2 regions of the Bradyrhizobium sp. SZCCHNS30572 genome follow, and region 2 is predicted to be linked to the other one. Evidence: riboswitches for the same ligand, from Rfam matches in the RefSeq annotation. Region 2 holds a riboswitch; the other holds the start of a gene.
What was found. Region 2 has a riboswitch for S-adenosylmethionine ahead of QX048_RS19115 (O-succinylhomoserine sulfhydrylase). Riboswitches for the same ligand answer to the same signal wherever they lie in the genome.
Positions count from the first base shown of each region.

Region 1: another riboswitch for S-adenosylmethionine. It lies ahead of QX048_RS21330 (homoserine O-acetyltransferase); the one in region 2 lies ahead of QX048_RS19115 (O-succinylhomoserine sulfhydrylase).

Region 1 covers NZ_JAUESY010000007.1:337,785-341,191, forward strand. Annotated here, with positions in the region: gene hisC (histidinol-phosphate transaminase) at 1-982, opposite strand, end outside; gene QX048_RS21325 (chorismate mutase) at 1,020-1,853, opposite strand; SAM riboswitch at 2,051-2,130, shown strand; gene QX048_RS21330 (homoserine O-acetyltransferase) at 2,222-3,407, shown strand, end outside.
Region 2 covers NZ_JAUESY010000006.1:448,160-451,566, forward strand. Annotated here, with positions in the region: gene QX048_RS19110 (GDSL-type esterase/lipase family protein) at 1-768, shown strand, start outside; gene QX048_RS19115 (O-succinylhomoserine sulfhydrylase) at 846-2,054, opposite strand; SAM riboswitch at 2,131-2,210, opposite strand; gene QX048_RS19120 (2'-deoxycytidine 5'-triphosphate deaminase) at 2,323-3,407, shown strand, end outside.

The DNA.
Region 1 (3,407 bases), on a different contig from region 2:
CGAGGCCGCGCCGGGTCAGGAATGCGTCGGCCTCGACCGCGGTCTTGCCCTTGTCGGTCGGGAAGTGGATCAGGATGAAATTGGTGACGCTCGGCGTCACCTTCAGCCCGAGCTTGCCGATCTCCTCGGTCAGCCAGTTGCGCCACGTTTCCGTGTGCGTCTTCGACATCTGCTGATGCGCGGTGTCCTCGATCGCGGCGACCGCGGCGAGCATCGCCGGCGAGGAGACGTTGAACGGCCCACGGATTCGGTTGATCGCATCGACGATGTGCGCCGGGCCGAACATCCAGCCGACACGGAGCGCCGCGAGGCCGTGGATCTTGGAAAAGGTATGAGTGACGACCGTGTTCTCGGTCGTCGCCACCAGCTCGAGCCCGAACTCGTAGTCATTGCGCGAAACGTAGTCGGCATAGGCGGCGTCGAGCACCAGCACGACATGCGACGGCAGGCCGGCACGCAGCCGCTTGACCTCGTCGAACGGGATGTAGGTGCCGGTCGGGTTGTTCGGGTTGGCGAGCCAGACCAGCTTGGTGCGCGGCGTCACCGCGGCAAGGATGGCGTCGACATCGGTGCGATACTCCGTCTCCGCGGCAACCACGTTCCTGGCGCCGCAGGCCATGGTCGCGATCGGATAGACCAGGAAGCCGTGCGCGGTGGAGATCGCCTCGTCGCCTTGGCCGAGAAAGGTGTGTGCCAGCAGATTGAGGATCTCGTCGGAGCCGGCGCCGCAGACGATGCGGTCGGGATCGAGGCCGTAGGTGCGGCCGATCGCCTCGCGCAGCACCCGGGAGGTCCCTTCCGGATAATCTTCCAGATGCGTGGCCGCGCTCTTGAACGCCTCGATCGCCCTCGGCGAGGGACCAAACGGGGTCTCATTGGCCGACAGCTTGAAAACCTTGCGGCCAGGCTCCGGCTTGGGACTCTTGCCCGGCGTGTAGGGCGCGATGTCGAGGATGCCGGGGTTCGGCACGGGGCGGTTCATCATCAACTCCGGAAAATCATCACTGGCGCGAGGCGTCTCAGCTCGGAACCGTATAGCGTTTCGCATGGCCGCCGACGAGGGCCGTCGAGCGGACCGAGGCGCCCGCCGCGATTAGGGCAGCCTTGATCTTGTCGAGGTTCGACGGCGCCTCGATCGACACCAGCAGCGCGGCGCCGTCGAAGGCGGTATCGGGCACCGCGACCACGTCGGCCAGCGGCGACAGCGCGCGCGACACCTGCGCATTCCAGCCGGAGACGCGGATGCTCCAGGTCTCGACCTCCAGCACGAGCGCGTCGTCGGCGACCCGCGACACCGCGAACACCGGCAGCGCCGCCGGATGGTCGGCACGCTCGATGAACGGCATCCGGGCGATGATCTTCGGCGCGCCCACGGGCTCGAGCGTGATCCACCACGGCGTATGCCCCGATGTCGTCGACACCAGCGCAAGATCGCCCTTCGAGCGCGCCACGGCTTCGACGGCGGCCTGGGCGCTGAAATGGGCGACATAAGGCACCACGAAGCCGAAATGGAACCTGGCGGAATCGCGCATCGCGGATTCGCCGACCGACACGTCGGCGTGAACCGAGAACGGCGCCTGCACGTAAGTGAACGTCGAGACGATCACGCGCCAGATGCCCTCGACGGTGTCGAGCGGCAGGATGCCGCGATGGCGCTGCACCAGGCGCCGCATCATGTCGGCCTCTCGCGCCGGCCGGAATGCCGAGCCGACCTCCTGGGTCTTCTTGACCTTGATCAGCCGGTCGATGATGTCGGCCCTGTTCATCAGGAGCTGATGGACCTGCTCGTCGATCGCGTCGATCTCCTTGCGCAAATCGGCAAGCGAAGGCGGGGCAGGCGGCGGGTTGGACATGGGCTGGTCACTCTTCGCAGGCCACCGGTTAACGTGCGGCCGACTGGAACGGATGTCGTTCTCTCCGATGCGGGAGACGCGCGCAACAGCAAGTTTACCTTGTGCCGCCTAGGCTTGGCTGGTTTGCAGCCGTGGGGCGCCCGATCGGCGGTCAACCCCAGCTTGCCTTGACGCGGAGCGCCCGCGGGACTAGTTTCTGCCTGTTCCGTGGTCATTTGAGCCGGCCGGCTTGCAGCCACGTTAAAAAACTCGCTAAACAGGCCGGGGACGTTATCGATCCCGGCCGAACCCCAGTTCAGGCCGGGTTTTTCATGGCCTGATATGTCACGTTGTTCGGGAGCCCTTGCCGGATGGCCGGGGTGAGAGACATGACAGGCCTGACGCCGAAACCCACCTCCGCGCTGCGCACGATTGCGCCCGAAGAGCGCTCGCACGAGGTCGATCATCCGAGCTCGCTGGTCGCGCAGTTCGGCGCTGACAAGCCGCTCAGGCTCGATTGCGGCGTCGACCTGTCGCCGTTCCAGATCGCCTACCAGACCTATGGCGAACTCAACGCCGACAGGTCCAACGCGGTCCTGGTCTGCCACGCCCTGACCGGCGACCAGCACGTCGCCAACCGCCATCCCGTCACCGGCAAGCCCGGCTGGTGGGAGACGCTGGTCGGCCCTGGCCGCCCGCTCGACCCGAGCCGTTATTTCATCATCTGCTCGAACGTGATCGGCGGCTGCATGGGCTCGACCGGCCCGGCCTCGCTGAATCCCGCCACCGGCAAGGTGTGGGGGCTCGATTTCCCGATCATCACCATCCCCGACATGGTGCGCGCTCAGGCCATGCTGATCGATCATCTCGGCATCGACACGTTGTTCGCCGTGGTCGGCGGCTCGATGGGCGGCATGCAGGCGCTGCAATGGACGGTGGCCTATCCCACCCGCGTGTTCGCGAATCTCGCGATCGCCTGCGCGACGCGGCATTCGGCGCAGAACATCGCCTTCCACGAGCTCGGCCGCCAGGCCGTGATGGCCGATCCCGACTGGGACCACGGCCGCTACGGCGACAAGGGCACTCATCCGCATCGCGGCCTCGCGGTGGCACGGATGGCCGCGCATATCACCTATCTGTCGGATGCCGCCCTGCATCGCAAGTTCGGCCGCCGCATGCAGGACCGCGAACTGCCGACCTTCTCGTTCGACGCCGATTTCCAGGTCGAGAGCTATCTGCGCTATCAGGGCTCGTCCTTCGTCGAGCGCTTCGACGCCAACTCCTATCTCTATCTGACGCGGGCGATGGACTATTTCGACATCGCCGCCGATCATGACGGCGTGCTGGCGGCGGCGTTCCGCGGCATCCAGACCCGCTTCTGCGTGGTGTCCTTCACCAGCGACTGGCTGTTTCCGACCGCGGAATCGCGGGCGCTGGTGCATGCGCTCAATGCCTCCAGCGCGCGGGTGTCGTTCGCGGAGATCGAGACCGACAAGGGGCACGACGCGTTCCTGCTCGACGTCCCCGAGTTCTTCGAGATCGCCAGCGCCTTTCTCGATTCCGCCGGCAAGGCGC
Region 2 (3,407 bases):
AAGGTCAAGCAGGTCGCCAAATCGGCCACCGACATCTTCAACCGCGTGCCGTGCCTGCCGCCGAAGGGTGTCGCCAAGAAGAACTTCATTTCGCTGCCGCACGTCGCCAACAAGCTCGCCTCCGGCCTGCCGGTCGTGATCGTCGCCTTCGGCTCATCGTCGACGCAGGGCTTTGGCGCGAGCGCGCCGGACTACACCTATCCGAACCGGCTCGCCGCGCAGTTGCGCCGGCAATATCCCATGGTCGACATCAGCGTCATCAATGCCGGCGTCGGCGGCGAGGATGCGCCGGAGATGATGAAGCGACTGGAGACGTCGGTGATCGACCGGCGTCCGGATCTCGTGATCTGGCAGGTCGGCACCAATGCCGTGCTGCGCGATCTCGATCCGGCCGAGACCGCCAGGCTGGTCGAGGATGGCGTCGCCAAGATCCAGGCGGCGGCCTCCGATGTCGTGCTGGTCGACCTGCAATATTCGCCGCGCGTCAACGAGCGCTCGGAGAACGCCAGCCGCATGAACAAGCTGCTCGGGCGTATTGCCGAGCTGCATCACGCCGGCATCTTCCCGCGCTTCGAGGTGATGCGCGACTGGCACGAGCGCCAGGCGATCCCGATCAACGAGTTCGTGATCTCGGACGGCCTGCACATGAGCGATTGGGGCTATGCCTGCTTCGCCCAGTTGCTCGGCGACGACATCATCCGCTCGGTCGGCCAGGTCAAGCTCGGCATCAACGCACCGGCCGAGGTGCCGACCTATCGGCCGATGTGATCGAGCGCGAGTGGGAAACAGCGAGTAGCGAATAGGGAAAGAGATCCTACTACTCGCTACTCTCTATTCGCCATTCGCTACGCCGCGCTGAGGGCGGCGTCGAGATCCTCGATCAGATCGTCGGCATGCTCGAGTCCGGCGGAGAAGCGGATGAAGCCCTCGCTGATGCCGAGCTCGGCGCGCGCCTCCGGCGTCAGCCGCTGATGCGTCGTCGTCGCCGGGTGCGTGACCAGCGTCTTGGCGTCGCCGAGATTGTTGGAGATGCGCGCGAGCTTCAGGCCGTTGAGCGTACGGAACGCAGCCGCCTTGCCGCCCTTGACCTCGAAGCCGACCAGGGTCGAGCCGGCGCGCATCTGCTTGCGGACGGTTGCCGCCTGCGGATGGTCCTCGCGGCCCGGATAGATCAGCCGCGAGATCTTCCGATGCGCGGCGAGGAAGTCGGCCACCTTCGCCGCCGTCTCGGTCTGCGCGCGCACGCGCACCGCCAGGGTCTCCAGGCCCTTGAGCAGGACCCAGGCGTTGAACGGCGAGATCGACGGGCCGGTCTGGCGCATGAAATTGTGGATGTGCTCGGCGATGAACGCCTCCGACGACAGGATCACACCGCCGAGGCAGCGGCCTTGGCCGTCGATGTGCTTGGTCGCGGAATACACCACGACGTCAGCGCCGAGCGCGAGCGGGCTCTGCCAGATCGGGGTGGCGAACACGTTGTCGACGATCAGCCGCGCGCCATGGGCGTGCGCGATCTCGGCGATGGCGGGGATGTCCATCACGTCGAGCGTCGGATTGGTCGGGCTCTCCAGGAAGAACGACTTGGTGTTGGGTCTGACCGCCTTCTGCCATTGGTCGAGGTCGAGCCCATCGACCAGGGTCGACTCGATGCCGTAGCGCGGCAAGAGATCCTCGACCACGTAGCGGCACGAGCCGAACAGCGCCTTGGCCGCGACAACGTGGTCGCCGGCACGGAGGGGAGCCAGGATTGCCGTGGTGACCGCGGCCATGCCGGTTGCGGCCGAGCGGCAGGCCTCGGCGCCCTCGAGCTCGATCATGCGGCGCTCGAACATCGCCGTGGTGGGATTGGAGAAGCGCGAATAGATGAAGCCGGGATCCTCGCCCTTGAAGCGCGCCTCGCATTCCTCGGCGGTGGCGTAGACGAACCCTTGGGTGAGATAGAGCGCCTCGGCGGTCTCGCCGAATTCGGAGCGCAAGGTGCCGGAATGCACCAGCCTCGTTTCGGGACGATAGTGGGCGAACGACGCCGGCGCCTTCGCGGGGGACTTCGACATGTGACCTCCATCGTGGCCACCGCCTCGGGCGATGGGCACAAAAAAACCGGCCTGGGAAAACTCCTCACGGCCGGGATCACAATCGTCCCCGGCCTGTTTAGCGACTTATTTAACGTGGCTGCAAGCCGGCCGGCTCAAATCACCACGGGATAAGTCGTGCTCATAGTCGCAACCGGCCTTTCCGTCAAGCCAGCCATCGGATAACCGGTCAAAAGACCCTATATTGGCTCCATAAGCCGCCGTTCCGGCGCCTGCAAAGGATCAGGTCTTGCCGTTTTCGCTCAGCCCCGACGCCCACGGCATCCTCCCCGATCGCATGATCGTGGCGATGACGGAGGCTGGCCTGATCATCCCCGAATATGATTTCGTCGAGAGCCAGATCCAGCCGGCGAGCCTCGATCTGCGGCTCGGCGACGTCGCCTATCGCGTGCGTGCGAGCTTCCTGCCCGGGCCGGGCGCGACGGTCGCCGAGCGCATCGACGAGCTCAAGCTGCACGAATTCGCACTTGCCGACGGCGCGGTGCTGGAGACCAACTGCGTCTACATCGTACCGCTGTTGGAGAGCCTGGCGCTGCCCAAGGACATCGTCGCGGCCGCCAATCCGAAAAGCTCGACCGGGCGGCTCGACGTGTTCACCCGCGTGATCGCCGACGGCACGCGACGCTTCGACATGATCGGCGCGGGCTATCACGGCCCGCTCTATGCCGAGATCAGCCCGAAGACGTTCCCGGTCCTGCTGCGCGAGGGCTCGCGCCTGTCCCAGGTTCGCTTCCGCTATCGCGACGCGGTCCTGTCGGAGGACGAACTGATCGCGCTGCACCAGGCCGAGCGACTGGTGGATCGCGACGATGCCGATCTCACCGGCGGCGTCGCGCTTTCCGTCGACCTGTCCGGCAGCAATGCGAACGGCAATGTCGGCTATCGCGCCAAGCGCCACACCGGCGTCGTCGACGTCGACCGCCGCGCCGGCTATCCGGTCGAGGAGTTCTGGGAGCCGATCAAGGCACGTCCCGACGGCAGCCTCATTCTCGATCCCGGCGAGTTCTACATCCTGGCCTCCAAGGAGGCCGTGCAGGTGCCGCCGGACTATGCCGCGGAGATGGTGCCGTTCGATCCGCTGGTCGGTGAATTCCGTGTTCATTACGCCGGCTTCTTCGATCCCGGCTTCGGCTATGCCGGCGCCGGCGGGCAGGGCTCGCGCGCGGTGCTAGAGGTGCGCTCGCGCGAGGTGCCGTTCATCCTCGAGCACGGCCAGATCGTCGGCCGTCTCGTCTACGAGAAGATGCTGGCGCGGCCGAATGCGATGTATGGCAGCCGCATCGGCTCCAACTACCAGGCCCAGGGCCTGAAGCT